Linked DNA regions of Endozoicomonas sp. GU-1. Each later gene encodes a partner of the first gene's protein in a complex. Links are inferred from orthologs where the notes say so. Each region holds a gene or a part of one and is shown in the gene's direction. Other genes may lie near its edges.

Region 1 (7,951 bases):
TCGATAGCGGCTTAACTATGAATATCAACTCAGGTGCAGGTTCGACGACCAATGTTGTTATTTCTTCCTCTGTAGCGAAGGATGCCCTGACCTTGGCAGGTACCCTGTCAGGGCTTGCTTTCGGCTTTCTTATAACCCGCCTCCCGGACGACGGCAGTTTTCTGAGTCGCGCCTTATATATCGGCGCTTGTAGCGTTGTGGGGCATCTCACCGCCAAAACTGCCAATCACAGTGGTGCCGCCTTCTGGCAACGAGCTGTGGAAATTCCTGATACAGTATCCATACATATCAATAACCCTGATATTACCCCCACCAGTCAGGATTCTCATATTGTCCGGGATAGCGGCTCAACTATGAATACCAATCCAGGTGCAGGTTCGACGACCGACTTTGTTCTTTCTACCTCGGTAATCAAGGATACCTGGTCTTTGGCAGGTGCCCTGTCAGGAGTTGCTCTTGGCTCTTTTGTATCTTTGTTCTCGGACAACGACAATTTGCTGACTCATAGCTTATTTTTGGGCGCTTGTGGCACTGCTGGATACCTCATCACACAAAGTGCCTATCACGGTTGTGCCGCCTTCTGGAAAGGCTCTGAGGTTATTCGTGCTACCGTATCCACGTATATGAATAACCTTGGTATTACCCCCTTCAGTCAGGATTCTCATATTGTCCAGGCATTTACCTACGCCGGAGCGTGGTATGGCCTGTTTTACAGTAGTGCCCTCGAAGATCCATTACTGATTCGATCAGAAGAGGCAATAGAAATGGAAAGACGTGCGCACTGGGGCCGAAATTATGAGCCTCCTCCTTGTCTGGTTCCTCCGGATGCTATGCAGCGAATCAAGTCTGGCTCAGGCTCGGCCATGCTCGGTGCCGGTGTCGGATATCTGGTAGGAAAAACGCTGGACTATACGGCAAAAGCCGCCTTTTCCGGTGCCAGAATGGCGGCTGAATGCCTTAGATCGATAGCCACTGGTCGCTGAATAGGTAGACAGCCACCTGTTTGTGCACAAACTCAGTGGCACGGGTGTAGCTGTGCACGCGCTGAAAATACTTTCATTACCTGCCAGCAGGAACTTTTTCCTGGCTTAAGCATCTACATGGTCGCCTTACGTAAAACGTCACGTTCTTATATCTGAGAGGGACTTAACAATGGATATCAACTCTGGTAAAGGCTCAACGAACAACATTATTGTTCCTGCCTCAGTAATGAAGGATTCTATGGCGATGGCTGGTGCCATGACAGGGCTGGCTTTCGGCCTTCATACAGCCCGCTTCTCGGTTGATGACAATTTTCTGAATCGCGCCTTATATACGGGCGCTTATGGCGTTGCGGGAAACCTTATCGGGAAAGGGGTCTATCACGGTTGTACCGCCTTCTGGCACGCTTCTGTGAAAATTCGTGATACCGTATCCACGTATATGGATCACCTCGGTATCACTCCCTTCATTCAGCAGGATTCTCATATTGTCCAGGCGTGTACCTACGCAGGAGCACTCTGTAGCCTGGGTTGCAGTAGGGCCATGGCAGTTCCAATGCGGGTGCTGGGTCGACCAGAAGAAGCGTCCATACGTGCGAATTATTCTGATGCTTCGATTCGAATCCTGGCTGGCACATGCTCGGTCATGATCGGTGGAGGTGTCGGGTACCTGATGGGAAAAGCGCTGGACTATACAGCAAAAGCAGCCTTTTACGGTGCCGGAATGGCTGCAGAACGTCTTGGTTTGACAACCACTGTGGGCGGGAGTCCTGGGGAACAGACCAAGAATAATCTCGACTGAGTCAATTGGTGCAACTGAAAGGATTATACAGCAGAGATCACCAGACAGAAGCAAAGGATAAGAGTACTTCAGCAGCGGGCAATGAATCTGTTACGATTCCATCCTGTAGAACCGGTGTTGCGACAGCCTCGGGACCATGGGAATGAGTCCGGAGAGGTTGTGGCAACGAGGTGTCTATTTATGTATTACAGAGCTTGGCTGCACTAACCCGGAAACATCTCCTGGTGGTAATCTACCCGCGCACTCCTGCTTAAATTCTGCCTTTGGCTATTTTCTATAGGTGTTTTTCTTTCATGCCCCGTTATGCTGCCAGTGTTCAATACGATGGCTCCCGTTTTTTTGGTTGGCAGGTTCTCAAGACCGGTTTGCCCACGGTGCAGGCTGCGGTAGAAGCTGCGCTGTCAAAAGTGGCTAACCATCCTGTTGCCGTTGTCTGTGCAGGAAGAACCGATGCCCGGGTTCATGGCTGTAACCAGATTATTCATTTTGATACGGATGCCGTTCGTACCGAGCGGGGCTGGGCTTATGGCGCTAATGCCAATTTGCCGGATGACGTGGCCGTAAACTGGGTGAAGCCGGTTTCTGATGATTTTCATGCCCGCTTTTCTGCCCTGTGGCGACGTTATCGTTACGTGATTTATAACCATCCCATTCGGCCCGCACATCTCTCCAAAGGGGTGACCTGGAACTATCGGCCGCTGGATGTTGAGCGCATGAAGGCGGCGGCAGAGTGCCTGGTGGGCGAACATGATTTTACCTCTTATCGTGCGATTCAGTGTCAGGCAAAGAACCCGGTCAGGCATGTGACCCGGCTGGATATTTCCCGCCACGGACCACTGATTGTTATTGATGTGCAGGCCAATGCGTTTTTGCATCATATGATTCGTAATTTTGCCGGGGTGTTGATGGCGGTGGGTTGCGGCAAACGTGAGCCTGGCTGGGCAAAAGAGGTGCTGGATGCTCGGGATCGTGCCCAGGGTGGGGTAACCGCTTCGCCCTGTGGGCTTTATTTTGTCGATGCGGGGTACGATAAGGTGTTTGGACTGCCGGCCAGTGAATCGAACCCACACTTTATTGCGCCATTAATTCCGCTTTAAATCGGCGGTTTTTCCAGAGCTGGCATACGTTTTCCGTGCAATGGATGGGTTCCTCTCTATTGACCTGAAAACTCTGTTCGTTCTGTAGCGGAGATCTTACTGAGCTGCAGAACCACGTTCATTCTGAGGCTGTCGAAGGGTGTGGACTGTGAACCAACCGTAAAGACCGTGCCAATCACCCTTCGACTCCGCTCAGGGTGAACGGAGATTGTACACATGAAACTCATTGAAATGATGTGCCAGATGCAGTAATTCCCGAAATGTTCTGATAAGATCAACGATCGCTCAGGGGTTGCCTATTCTTTCGCATTGATCTTCGGCAGTACAGTGTGAAAGCACCTTCAAACCCTTACCCTGTGGTTGGCTCTGTGTCCCGGGTAATCTCCCGACACAGGGCGTGGGAAAGAGAACACCGGGAAATGGAAGTATCTCCTCGTATAAAAATCTGCGGAATTACCCGTGTTGATGATGGTTTGATCGCTGCTGACAGCGGGGCGGATGCCATCGGTCTGGTGTTTTACCGGAAAAGCCGTCGTTGTGTCACGGTTGAGCAGGCCGTGGAGATTGTTCGGGCTCTGCCGCCGTTTGTCTCGGTGGTTGGGCTGTTTGTCGATGCCTCCGATGAGCTGATTCAATCGGTTCTGGACGCGGTTCCTCTTTCACTACTGCAATTTCATGGCAATGAACCGGAAATCGAGTGCGCCCGCTGGGGGGTACGTTATATGAAGGCCTTCCGTGTTCGTCCGGATATTGCCGTGGCCGACATGGTGGCTCCCTATACCAGTGCCTGTGGCTACCTGCTGGACAGTTATAAGCCCGGGGAGGTGGGTGGCACCGGTGAGTCTTTTGACTGGGATTTGATACCCCATGAGCTGAATAAACCGATGGTGCTGGCCGGAGGTCTGAGTCCTGATAATATCGCTCAGGCAGTGAACAGGGTTCGACCCTATGGAGTTGATGTCAGCAGTGGCGTAGAGAGTCAGCCTGGCATTAAGGATCACGATAAAATCAAAGCCTTTATCAAGGCGGCAGGAAGATGATGGTCGATCAGGAAATTTTTGAGTCCCCCGTTCTTTCTTCTGAAGAACACAAGTACGATCAACCGGATTTAATGGGGCATTTTGGCCGTTACGGTGGACGTTTCGTGGCTGAAACCCTGATGGGTGCGCTGGAAGACCTTGATCGCACCTGGCGTGAGCTCTGGCAGGACAAGACCTTTCAGGAAGATTTTGATCGTGACCTGGCTGACTTTGTCGGCCGTCCTTCACCGCTCTATTTTGCTGAGCGATGGACTCGGGCGCTGGGTGGCGCAAAAATCTACCTGAAGCGTGAAGATCTCAATCATACCGGTGCCCACAAAATCAACCACGCGGTTGGTCAGGCGCTGCTGGCCAAACATATGGGGAAAACCCGGATTATTGCCGAAACCGGTGCCGGTCAGCACGGTGTTGCCTCGGCGACGGTGGCCGCCCGTCTTGGGTTGGAGTGTGTGGTTTATATGGGGGCCAAGGACGTAAAACGTCAGGCATTGAACGTCTATCGCATGAAACTTTTGGGGGCCACCGTGGTACCGGTAGAAACCGGTTCCCAGACGCTGAAAGACGCGATTAATGAAGCACTCAGGGATTGGGTAGCACGCCCTGAAGATACCTTCTATCTGCTGGGCACAGTTTGTGGCCCTTCACCCTATCCTGAAATGGTGCGTAATCTGCAGAGTATTATTGGCCGGGAAGCCCGTCGGCAGATTCTGGAAAAAGAAGGCCGCCTGCCGGATGCCCTGGTTGCCTGTGTGGGTGGTGGTTCCAATGCCATGGGGCTGTTCCACGAATTTATTCAGGATAAAGCCGTTAAGCTGTATGGTGTTGAAGCGGCAGGACACGGTGTTGATACCGATAAGCATGCGGCCCGGATGAGTTCCGGCCGCCCGGGCGTTTTGCAGGGCGCAAGAACCTATCTGATGACCAACGAACATGGCCAGATTATTGAGAGCCACTCTGTGTCGGCCGGATTGGACTATCCGGGGGTTGGGCCAGAACACAGTTACCTGAAAGATATCGGCCGTGCACAATACCCGGCGGCAACGGATGAAGAAGCCCTTGCGGCCTTTCGCAAGCTGACCCGCCTGGAAGGCATTATGCCAGCGCTGGAAAGCGCCCATGCCCTGGCCTGGGTTGATAAACTGGCACCCACGATGAGCCAGGACCAGATCATTATCTGTAACCTGTCTGGTCGTGGTGATAAGGATATTCATACCGTTGCCACTATTGATGGCCTCGAAGTATAAGGTGGGCACCGCATGAGTCGTGAAATAAACAGAATCAAAGCCCGCTTTGAAACCTTGCAGGGGCGTGAACGTAAAGCTCTGATACCCTACATTCTTGCCGGTGACCCTCCGGGCAAGACTGTTCGAGGTTATGCACCACCTGGTGGACCATGGTGCGGATATGATTGAGCTGGGCTTTCCGTTCTCGGACCCGGTTGCGGATGGTCCGGTGATTGCCCAGGCCCATGAGCGGGCGGTATCACACGGTGTTACATTGCATGACGTTTTTGCAATGGTTTCTGAGTTCCGGGAAAGGGATAATGACACACCGGTTGTCCTGATGGGCTATCTCAATCCGGTAGAGATCATGGGCTACCAGCGGTTTGTTGAGTTGGCCAGTCAGGCGGGTGTTGATGGTGTGCTGATGGTGGATCTGCCACCGGAAGCCGCAGGTGATTTACTGGATATGCTGCATAACCGTGGTATTGACATGATCAGCCTGATTACCCCGACCACATCCGATGAACGAATTGCCAAGATCTGCCGGGTTGCCAGTGGTTATCTCTATTATGTATCCCTGAAAGGGGTAACCGGTGCGGCAACCCTGAATACGGCAGAAGTTGAAGAGCGGGTCAACCACATCCGGCGTTTTGCTGACGTTCCGGTGTGTGTTGGCTTTGGTATCCGCGATGGAGCCTCGGCTGCCGCCATTGGGCGAATGGCAGACGGCGTTATTGCGGGCAGTGTGCTGGTATCTGAGCTGGCTCAGTATGGCAATGAGGGACAGGCCTCCATTGACCGCGTTGCCAGCCGAATTGCCGAAATGCGCTCAGCTATGGACGATGACAGGACGAATGAATGAGCAACTGGTTAGTCGATAAACTGATTCCATCGTTATCACGCGCTGCTATTGCGCAGAAAAGCAGCAGTGTGCCAGAAGGGCTTTGGCGCAAGTGTGTGAAGTGTGAGGCCTTTCTCTATCGCCCCGAGCTGGATAGAAACCTGGGTGTTTGTCCCAAGTGCCAGCATCATATGCGAATCAGTGCCCGCACGCGACTGGATTACTTTCTTGACAAGGAAGGAAAGGCTGAGCTGTTTGCTGACCTTGAGCCCAATGACCGGCTGAAGTTTCGCGACACAAAAAAGTACCGTGATCGACTGGCAGCGGCGCAAAAGCAGACCGGCGAAAAAGATGCTCTGGTGGCCATGCGTGGTACCGTCGAGGACATTCCGGTCGCGGCCGTTGCCTTTGAGTTTTCTTTTATGGGTGGCTCCATGGGGTCGGTGGTCGGGGAAAAGTTTGCCCGTGCTGCCGAGTTATGCCTGGCAGAGAAGATGCCGTTGATCTGTTTTTCAGCCAGTGGCGGTGCCCGAATGCAGGAAGCCCTGTTTTCCCTGATGCAGATGGCGAAAACCAGTGCGGCCCTGGAAAGAATGCGTCAGGCGGGTATTCCTTATATCTCAGTGATGACTGACCCGGTGTACGGCGGTGTTTCTGCCAGTCTGGCCATGCTCGGTGATATCAATATGGCTGAGCCCGGTGCCCTGATTGGTTTTGCCGGTCCCAGGGTGATTGAACAGACCGTCCGGGAAAAGCTGCCGGAAGGCTTTCAGCGCAGTGAATTCCTGCTGGATCACGGTGCTATTGATATGATCGTTTCCCGTTCTGAGTTGCGATCCACTATCGCCAGGCTTTGCCGGAAAATGCAGGGCAGGCCGGATGCTGATGTGGCGCTTGCTGATACAGTAGAAGTTGCCTAATCCAACCTAAGGCTGGTTTTTTCTCCGGCCTTTTCTCTATATTTTGTTCCCGCGCTCTGGGGGTGTTGCAAAAGTTATAAAAGCCTTGAACCACAAAGGCACAAAGACACAAAGTTTTTTCTGGGCTTGCCTGAGCTACGCTCAGCAAACAAAATGGCTTTCTTTGTGCCTCCGTGTCTTTGTGGTTCACTTCTTTTTAAGGCCTTTCGCAACACCGTCGCTCTGCGTGGGAATGCATACGTCTGGAGATGTGACGTTGTCCTCGTTTGAAAAGAAAGAAAAAAGCCTTGCACAGTGGTTAACCTGGATGGAAGAAACTCGTCCGGAGCATGACATCGACTTTGGGCTGGACCGGATTCGGCTGGTGGGTGACAGGCTGGATTTGCTCAAGCCTGCGCCGTTCATTATCACCGTGGGGGGCACCAATGGCAAAGGCTCGACGCTGGCCGTTCTTGAAGCTGTTTTGCTGGCTGCTGGTTACAAGGTAGGTCTATTTACATCACCTCATTTTCTCAAGTTTAACGAAAGAATTCGCATTAATGGCGAACAGGTCAGTGATGACTGGCTATGTGATGCTTTTGAGAAGATCAATGAAGGTCGAAAAACGACATGGCTAACCTATTTTGAATTTACCACCCTGGCTGCCGTGGACTGCTTTAAAAGGGCGGAGGTGGATGTGGCACTGATGGAAGTCGGCCTGGGTGGACGACTGGATGCTACCAATGTGATTGACCCCGATGTGTCGGTAATTACCACGGTGGCGCTCGACCATCAGGAATACCTTGGCTTTAGCATTGAAGCGATTGCCAAAGAGAAGTCAGGAATATTTCGTGCCTGTAAACCTGCGATCTTTGGTGATCAGCCAGTGCCGCAGGCAATCACCGACATGGCTGAGCGTCTTGGCAGTGCCCTGTATTGCAGAGGAGAGGCGTTTACCCTGGCAAGGTCGGGTAATACGTGGCATTGGTCAGGTAGTGAAAATCAACAGCTGGACAACCTCCCTGTTCCCAATGTGGTGATTGATAATGCCGCGACGGCATTGCAAGCG
Region 2 (4,133 bases), 4.3 Mb from region 1 along the record:
GTTGCTGAAGGGGTTATTGCCGGACTGGGACCTAAAGGCTACGAAATGGCACTGTCTGCCGCAGTTGACAGGCTTGCCAGACAGCCGGAGCCATAAGAACGCGAGCTTTTTTTCAGAACGCGACTCCAACACAGGACAACGTTCTGATTTATGTTAATCACAGTGCAACTGCCTTAACCCCTCTTAAACAGTGGCACTGTCAGGCAAAAACTGACCAACGGGGATCCTGCACTCGCCAAGTAGAGTGTTCGATTTTTCGCAAAATCAACCAGACTGGCCAGCCAGAGCTGCCAGTACACGCATTTGAGACTGACAATGGATATCAGAAAAGTAAAAAAGCTCATTGAGCTGCTGGAAGAATCAGGTATTGATGAGCTCGAAATCCATGAGGGTGAAGAGTCCGTTCGTATCAGCCGTTACTCGAAAAATGCACCTGTAGCCGCCGCCCCCATTGCCTATCCGGCTGCTGCACCAGCCCCGGCTCCGGCTGCTGCCCCCGCTGCCACTGAAGCAGCTGCACCTGCTATTGCTGAGCCTGTCGTTTCGGGCCATCAGGTCAAGTCTCCCATGGTTGGTACTTTCTACGGTGCTCCGTCACCGGATGCGCCTGACTTCGCCAAAGTCGGCCAGCAGGTTAAGGAAGGTGATGTACTCTGCATTGTTGAAGCCATGAAGATGATGAATCAGATCAAGGCGGACAAATCCGGCACTATTGATGCCGTTCTGGTAGAGAATGGTCAGCCTGTTGAGTTCGACCAGCCCCTGTTCACTATTGTCTGATAATCGCCTGAGAATCGCGTTATGCTCGATAAAGTCGTAATAGCCAACCGGGGCGAAATTGCTCTCAGAATATTAAGGGCCTGCAAAGAGCTGGGCATCAAGACCGTTGCGGTTCACTCCAAGGCCGATGCTGACCTTATGCATCTGCACCTGGCGGATGAGTCCGTCTGTATCGGTCCAAACAACCCGGCAGACAGCTATCTCAATATTCCTGCCATCATCAGTGCCGCCGAGGTGACTCACGCCACCGCGATTCACCCGGGTTACGGCTTCCTGTCAGAAAATGCAGATTTTGCTGAACAGGTAGAACGCAGTGGCTTTACCTTTATCGGGCCTTCTGCCGACGTTATCCGCCTGATGGGGGACAAAGTCTCAGCGATCAAAGCCATGCAGAAAGCCGGTGTTCCCACGGTTCCTGGCTCTAATGGCTCTCTCACTGACGATCACAGCCGCACCATGGCTATTGCCCGGGATATTGGTTATCCGGTGATCATCAAGGCTGCCGGCGGTGGCGGTGGCCGCGGTATGCGCGTGGTCTACAACGAAGAAGACCTGATCAGCTCCGTCGCCCTGACCAAATCAGAAGCCGGTGCGGCATTCAACAATGATACGGTTTACCTGGAGAAATTCCTGCAAAACCCACGTCATGTGGAGTTCCAGGTGCTGGCCGATGGCCAGGGTAACGCCATTCATCTGGGTGACCGCGACTGCTCTTTGCAACGTCGTCATCAGAAGGTTATTGAAGAAGCACCTGCGCCCGGCATTCCGGAAGAGAAGCGTCAGGAAGTGGCCAGTGCCTGTACCCGTGCCTGCATTGAGCTGGGCTACAAAGGCGCTGGAACCTTTGAATTCCTGTATGAAAACGGTGAGTTCTATTTCATTGAAATGAACACCCGGGTTCAGGTTGAGCACCCGGTGACCGAACTGATCAGCGGCATTGATATTGTCAAAGAGCAGCTGAGAATTGCCAGCGGCCTGCCTCTGAGCGTTGAACAGGACGATATCGAACTCAAAGGCCACGCCTTCGAATGTCGTATCAACGCCGAAGATCCAAAAACCTTTATGCCATCACCAGGCAAGGTTTTGCAGTTCCATGCACCGGGTGGTAACGGTGTTCGCGTGGATAGCCATCTGTACAACGGCTACAGCGTTCCCCCTTACTATGACTCCCTGATCGCCAAGATCATCAGTTATGGTCCGGATCGTGAAACGGCTCTTATCCGGATGAAGAACGCACTGGATGAAACCGTTATTGAAGGGATTAAAACCAATATTCCTCTTCATCAGACGTTGGTGACTGATCCTCACTTCAAAGAAGGCGGTGTCAGTATTCACTATCTGGAAAAGAAACTGGCTGAGTGATTTCCCGTTTTTTTGCTCTTTGGCAAGGCCCTCTCCCACAGGAGATGGCCTTTCTTTTTATTGGGCGATCAACCAGCAAATGTTTATGAAATACCGGTGCTCAGCTACAATAAGTCGCCTATGTTCCATGAATTTCTTTCCTGAAGAACAGGTCTGAATTCTTATTGCTTTTCATTCTGGGTAACACAATGTCTTGGATTCAAGTCAGACTGGACACAACTTCTGACCATGCTGAAATTCTGGAAGACCTGCTTCTGGAAGCCGGTGCCTGTGCGGTCACCCTGCAGGATGCAAAAGATCAACCGGTCTATGAACCAGAGCTGGGTACCACACCGCTGTGGACCAACACCGTTGTTGTTGGCTTGTTTGATGCCCAGACCCGCATCGATGATATCATACCCTTTCTCAAAGAACATGCCGGACTGAACCCTTTCCCTGATAACAAGGTCGAACTGGTGGAAGATAAAGACTGGGAAAGAGAGTGGATGACCCACTTCCACCCCATGCAGTTTGGTGATCGCCTGTGGGTTTGCCCCAGCTGGAAAGACGTTCCCGATCCTGAGGCAGTTAACCTGATGCTGGACCCGGGCCTGGCCTTTGGCACCGGGACGCACCCCACCACAGCACTCTGCCTGCGTTGGCTGGATCAGCAGAATAACCTGACTGGCAAAACAGTTATCGACTATGGTTGTGGTTCTGGCATCCTTGCTATTGCAGCACTCCTTCTGGGCGCACAATCCGCGGTCGGTGTTGACCTGGATCCGCAGGCACTGGAAGCCTCTATCGAGAATGCTAAACGGAATAACATTCCGGTGGATAAACTGGAAGTTTTTCTGCCCGATGACGAACCAGCAGATCAAGCTGATGTAGTACTGGCCAACATTCTTGCTGGCCCTTTGACTCAACTGGCTCCCAAACTGGCCAGTCTGACCAGGGAAGGCGGTTCCATTGCTCTATCCGGTGTTCTGGCTGAGCAGGCGGATGAAATAATTCAAACCTATGAACAGTGGTTTGCCATGGATACAGCAGTCACCTTTGATGGCTGGGCCATGCTTTCTGGTAAGCGACGTTCATAAGCTGGCATTGATGTGATGCAGGTATGACAGAACTTGTTACTCCCCGGGTTTCAATAAAACAAAATTACCTGCATTATCAATTAGACTGGATTCAGTACGGGGGCTCTGGTCTAATAAAAAATGCTGCTTCAAGATCAGGTAAACAGTCAACATGACGCCGTCAAGTGTCACTTGCCCCCACTGCCAGACCATATTCCGCATTACCCATGCCCAGCTTAAGGCTGCCAGGGGTTCGGTGCGTTGCGGTTCATGCCTTCAGGTTTTTAATGCGATAGACCAGCTACCGCTCCTGAAAGAACAAGAAAAGAAGGCATTAAACACCCCCACTGAAAGCGTTGAAACATCACCCTCTAACCACCGGGAAGAACCCCGGACACCCACTCAAACCCAAAAAAAGCTGCGGGAAACACTGGTCGTCCAACAGCAAAAACCGGTCAAAAAACCGGATTCAACACCACCGGAAACATCCAGAAGCAAAGACCTTGACCCTTCCATAAAAGCAAAGGTTGCCACTGCGCCCATCCAATATGATGGCTACCACCAGCAAAGCATCGAAACCCTGATTCACGAACTGGACCAGCGGGAAACCGAAGAAACCATTAACGAACAACAGCTCCGCAGGAAAAGAACCTACTGGGGGGTTGCGGCCTGTAGCCTGCTGGTGTTGCTGACACTGCAATTTGCCTGGTTCAACCGCAATACACTGTCACTGAACCCTGCCTTGCGACCGGCTTATACCATGACCTGCAATCTGCTTTCCTGCACACTTCCCCCCATGGTTAACCTCACTGCCATTAGAAGCGTTGATCTTGTGATACGCAGCCACCCTGATCAAGACAACGCCCTGCAGGTAGATGCTGTCATCATTAATGAAGCCAGGCACTCACAGCCGTTTCCAGACTTAAAGCTGACCTT
Region 3 (4,094 bases), 690 kb from region 1 along the record:
CCCGGCTGATCTGATATTTCGGAAAATGGAAAAACCAATAATCGAGAACCCTGAATCAACGCCTGTCCCACCGGTAGCCTACTTCCGGCGTGCAGATGGGACATTGGGCGAGGTGGATTTCACGGAACTCGGAAATACCCTGAAAGAGGTTACCGGTGCGTTTGTTTTCAAAAAATATCATGCCGGTGAATATCATCTGAATTGGGGAAGAAGTTTTTCCGGGTTGTATGACCCTTATTCAATCCATGCGGGTCAACTTGATAATGGCAGGTTTTTCCTTCATGCATTGAAGCCTGAGCTTTGTGATCGGCTATTTACACTGGATACCGCTCGCCAGCAAATCCGTTACCTGGGGGATGATGATTTCACACCCGGGCCCGGGGAGCATGATGACCATTTCTCCCTCTATTGCGGAACCACCTATGGCGAGGCAATGGCAGCTTTTGAGCTGGCTTGCAAGGGCACCGACATAGCCAATTGCATCAGGCCACTGCTGGGATGGTCTGACGCTGTTGGCGCAAAGATGGGGCATCAACCGAAAGTCCCGGGTTTTCAGGCAGAAGCCATGGAAATGCCACAGGTAGTCCCAGACCCATATTGGGAGAAGATGGCGGAGTGGGATATGTCTTTATTCTGATGCGACTGGGCTAACTGCCGCCCTGCCTGTCCCGATGCCCGTTGTAACTTCCGGGCATTGCGGGTCGGCTGGCTACCGGGGGGGGATATTGTGGTCGCAAAATGTACCCACGGTGAAGGTTCCTCCTTTATTGTCCACTACAGGCAGTGGTTCCGGCTTTTCAAAAGGGGACATCCCATTCTCGTATTGCTTTTCTGCAGACTTCCAGGTCGACCAGCTGTTGAACTGTTTACAGGTAATTACGCTTTTTAACTCGACTTTACGGCGGTGTTTACGTATTTTGATCCCTATTTACTCTCCGGCCATGATAAGTGGACTTCATGAACCCGAATTACCTGGACTTTGAACAGCCAATTGCTGAACTGGAAGCCAAGATAGAAGAGCTTAGGCTGGTCAGCAGCGATGCAGAGCTGAATATTACTGAAGAGATTGCCACACTGCAGGATAAGTGCCGCAGTCTGACGGATGCCATTTTCAGCAACCTTTCTTCCTGGCAGGTGGCCCAGCTGGCCCGGCACCCCAGAAGGCCCTACACGCTGGACTATATTCGCCATATTTTCACCGAGTTTGATGAACTCCATGGCGATCGCCATTTTGCTGATGACCCCTCCATTGTGGGTGGCATGGCCCGACTGGATGGTCGACCGGTGATGGTGATTGGTCATCAGAAGGGGCGTGAGATCGAAGAAAAAGTTCGCCGGAATTTCGGTATGCCCAAACCGGAAGGTTACCGTAAAGCCTGTCGGCTGATGGAAATGGCGGAACGTTTCAAGATGCCCATCCTGACCTTTATTGATACACCGGGCGCATACCCCGGTATTGGTGCCGAGGAACGTGGGCAGAGTGAGGCGATTGCCTACAACCTGGCGGTGATGTCCCGCTTGAAAGTGCCTGTGATTTCCACGGTGATCGGTGAGGGTGGTTCCGGTGGTGCCTTGGCCATTGGGGTTTGTGATCATCTGGTGATGATGGGGTATTCAACTTACTCTGTTATTTCCCCTGAGGGTTGTGCCTCCATTCTCTGGAAAAAAGCCGAGTACGCTTCTACCGCCGCAGAGGCCATGGGGGTAACTGCCGGGCGTTTACAGGAGCTGGGCCTGGTGGATACCCTGGTGGCAGAGCCATTGGGTGGTGCACACCGGGATCCTGAAGCAGCGGCTGCCAGTTTGCAAGCAACACTGGTGGATCAGCTGAACATGCTTTCGGCACTGGACAGCGATACCCTGCTGGAAAATCGTTACCAGAAAATCAGGGATTTTGGGGCGCTTTGATTGCGAAAACGATGGCAAAAACCAGCGCAGAGATCACTTCCTGTCACCCGCTCAGCCCTGAGTGGGTGCTTGATCAACTATCTTCAAGCCTGCAGATACCGGTCTCTGAATGTCCTGTAACGGTGGCATTCAGTGGCGGTGTTGACTCCACCGTTTTACTCCATTTGCTGGCCTGCCTGCGTGATCAGGGAGATATCGCTGATGTGTGTGCTGTTCATGTTCATCATGGTTTGAGCCGTTACGCTGATCAGTGGGCTGAGCACTGTCACTCGGTATGTGAACAGTGGCAGATACCGCTGACCATCGCCAGAGTTTCTCTGGAAAATGACGGCTATGGTCTGGAGCAGGCGGCCAGGGATGCGCGATACCAGGTATTTATCAATGCCGTGGAAGAGGGCGGCTGTCTGTTGCAGGGGCATCATCGGGATGATCAGGCAGAGACGGTTCTGCTCAGGTTATTCCGCGGGACCGGTGTTGATGGTGTTCAGGGATTCCCGAACAAAGGTCCCTGGGTAATGGGCTGTTGTTACGGCCCTTACTGAATGTGGCCCGAGCATCCATTGAAGATTATGCCCGGACAAATAACCTCCGATTTATTGAAGATGACAGTAATACGGATGAACGCTTCTCCCGCAACTTTCTCCGTCAGCGACTGATTCCCATGGTGGAAGAGCGCTGGCCGGGTGCGTCGGAACGATTGGTCGAATTTGTGCGGGATGTGGCGCAGATGAATCAAACCGTGCAGCAGCAAACAATCGAACAGTTGGCCCTGTGTATTGATTATCGCCCGCAATGGCTGCTTGACCGGCAACCGCTGATGAATCTGGCAACGCTGCAATCCCTTGATGCCGGTTCCCGGCGTCGAGTGGTTCGCCAATGGCTGAAACAGCAGGGCATACAACTGCCCTCCAGAGACACCCTTGAACAGATCTTTGATGAAGTGGTTGAGGCTCGAATCGACGCCGAGCCCCTGCTGACAGTGGCACCGCGCTTTACCCTGACTCGCTACCAACAAATGCTGGTGTTGCTGGATGAAGACGTGCATTTGCAGGCATTTGAACCCATGGTATGGGACTGGCAGAAAGAGCCAATCGTGGTGTTGGGAGACCGGTCGCTGATCTGCAGTGCTAAACAGGAGCGCAGTGATAGCGCCATCCGACTGCCACAAAAACCATTACTGTTAAAACGCCGTTGTCACATATCAGGGGATGAAAAGTTTGCCATTGCCGGGCGGCAAGGTCGAAAAACTCTGAAAAAATGGCTGCAGGACTATAAAGTGCCACCCTGGCTGAGAGAATATTTGCCATTGGTGTTTGATGGTGACCAAATGGTGGCTGCTCCCGGTCTCTGGGTGTGTGATGGCTATTATGGCATGGAGAGTGATGGTTTAGCTCTCCATTGGTAACAGCCATTCGTCTTTGTTTTACCGGTTATTGTCGTTTGAGTTACCGTTCTCTAATGCTGCCAATGCCCGCAAACGTTCTCCCTGGTCTCTAAAGTAGTGACTATTTTCAGCAACCCGGGACACCGTATCGTATGGATGTTGTAATTTGTTAAAATCAATCACAGGGTTCGGGTCATTGAGAGCATTTTGATGGATCGGAAAAACGTCAGAATCCTGATATTGACGCCATAAATTCCATCGGTGAGTCCCGGCAAAACTCTGTTTCTTTGCTTGGTAATTTTCCAGCCAGTGTGCCGGGTCAATATCCTCTTTTTGTTTGAAACTGTCGATCATTTTATGGATCACTTTGACGAGTTGGCGATAGCGAGGGCGGTACCATTTTTCCCTGAGCACTCGGGCAGAAAAAGCACGAAATTCGATGAGTATCTCTTGTATCAGCTCTTTGCTTCCGGGCTCAGGGTAGCTGGCATCGACGACTTGTTGTAAACAGGTTAAACGTTTCTTCAATTCGCTCTTACCGATGCCGCCTGCCCACTTTAATCGACGGAACGCTTTATGTTCATCCACGAGATCTGAGAGTATGGCTTTTTTCAAGGCTTCACGGTCTTCTGTGATGTTGTTTTGAACCAGCTGAATTTTTTTCTGCAGGGGCAGACTTTTTAGTAAACCGTAGACGTTACTTGGATGAAGGACGTAATCAGAGCGATCGCTTTCGTCAGGTTGTTTGGATAGATTGGTAATCATGTGTTTCGTCGGCGAAAGAACAGAGGTCAGTGTACCA

Evidence for each region. The genes of interacting proteins can lie anywhere in the genome.
Region 2: the proteins of accD (region 1) and accC are in contact, whole or in part, in a solved structure (PDB 8UXZ), measured with the Escherichia coli proteins. The link is inferred for Endozoicomonas sp. GU-1 from one-to-one orthologs.
Region 3: the proteins of accD (region 1) and accA are in contact, whole or in part, in a solved structure (PDB 8UXZ), measured with the Escherichia coli proteins. The link is inferred for Endozoicomonas sp. GU-1 from one-to-one orthologs.

What each region holds. Positions count from the first base shown.
Region 1 is NZ_CP114771.1:1,065,456-1,073,406, reverse strand. What follows is about bases 4,981-7,951. They hold accD (acetyl-CoA carboxylase, carboxyltransferase subunit beta), read left to right. Parts: upstream 4,981-6,000; coding sequence 6,001-6,903; downstream 6,904-7,951. Other genes in these bases: folC (bifunctional tetrahydrofolate synthase/dihydrofolate synthase), read left to right, coding at 7,160-7,951; trpB (tryptophan synthase subunit beta), read left to right, coding at 4,981-5,163. In the rest of the region: O3276_RS04240 (hypothetical protein), read left to right, coding at 18-983; O3276_RS04235 (hypothetical protein), read left to right, coding at 1,153-1,782; tRNA pseudouridine(38-40) synthase TruA, read left to right, coding at 2,076-2,879; O3276_RS04225 (phosphoribosylanthranilate isomerase), read left to right, coding at 3,209-3,919; more of trpB, read left to right, coding at 3,991-4,980.
Region 2 is NZ_CP114771.1:5,339,329-5,343,461, reverse strand. The notes cover bases 8-2,971. They hold accC (acetyl-CoA carboxylase biotin carboxylase subunit), read left to right. Parts: upstream 8-801; coding sequence 802-2,142; downstream 2,143-2,971. Other genes in these bases: prmA (50S ribosomal protein L11 methyltransferase), read left to right, coding at 2,331-2,971; accB (acetyl-CoA carboxylase biotin carboxyl carrier protein), read left to right, coding at 316-780; aroQ (type II 3-dehydroquinate dehydratase), read left to right, coding at 8-96. In the rest of the region: more of aroQ, read left to right, coding at 1-7; more of prmA, read left to right, coding at 2,972-3,218; O3276_RS22315 (DUF3426 domain-containing protein), read left to right, coding at 3,370-4,133. UniProt on the Escherichia coli protein: This protein is a component of the acetyl coenzyme A carboxylase complex; first, biotin carboxylase catalyzes the carboxylation of the carrier protein and then the transcarboxylase transfers the carboxyl group to form malonyl-CoA.
Region 3 is NZ_CP114771.1:374,083-378,176, forward strand. What follows is about bases 8-2,932. They hold accA (acetyl-CoA carboxylase carboxyl transferase subunit alpha), read left to right. Parts: upstream 8-957; coding sequence 958-1,908; downstream 1,909-2,932. Other genes in these bases: O3276_RS01750 (hypothetical protein), read left to right, coding at 8-637; tilS (tRNA lysidine(34) synthetase TilS), read left to right, coding at 1,905-2,450; tilS (tRNA lysidine(34) synthetase TilS), read left to right, coding at 2,432-2,932. Outside these bases: more of O3276_RS01750, read left to right, coding at 1-7; more of tilS, read left to right, coding at 2,933-3,313; O3276_RS01770 (hypothetical protein), read right to left, coding at 3,332-4,094. UniProt on the Escherichia coli protein: Component of the acetyl coenzyme A carboxylase (ACC) complex. First, biotin carboxylase catalyzes the carboxylation of biotin on its carrier protein (BCCP) and then the CO(2) group is transferred by the carboxyltransferase to acetyl-CoA to form malonyl-CoA.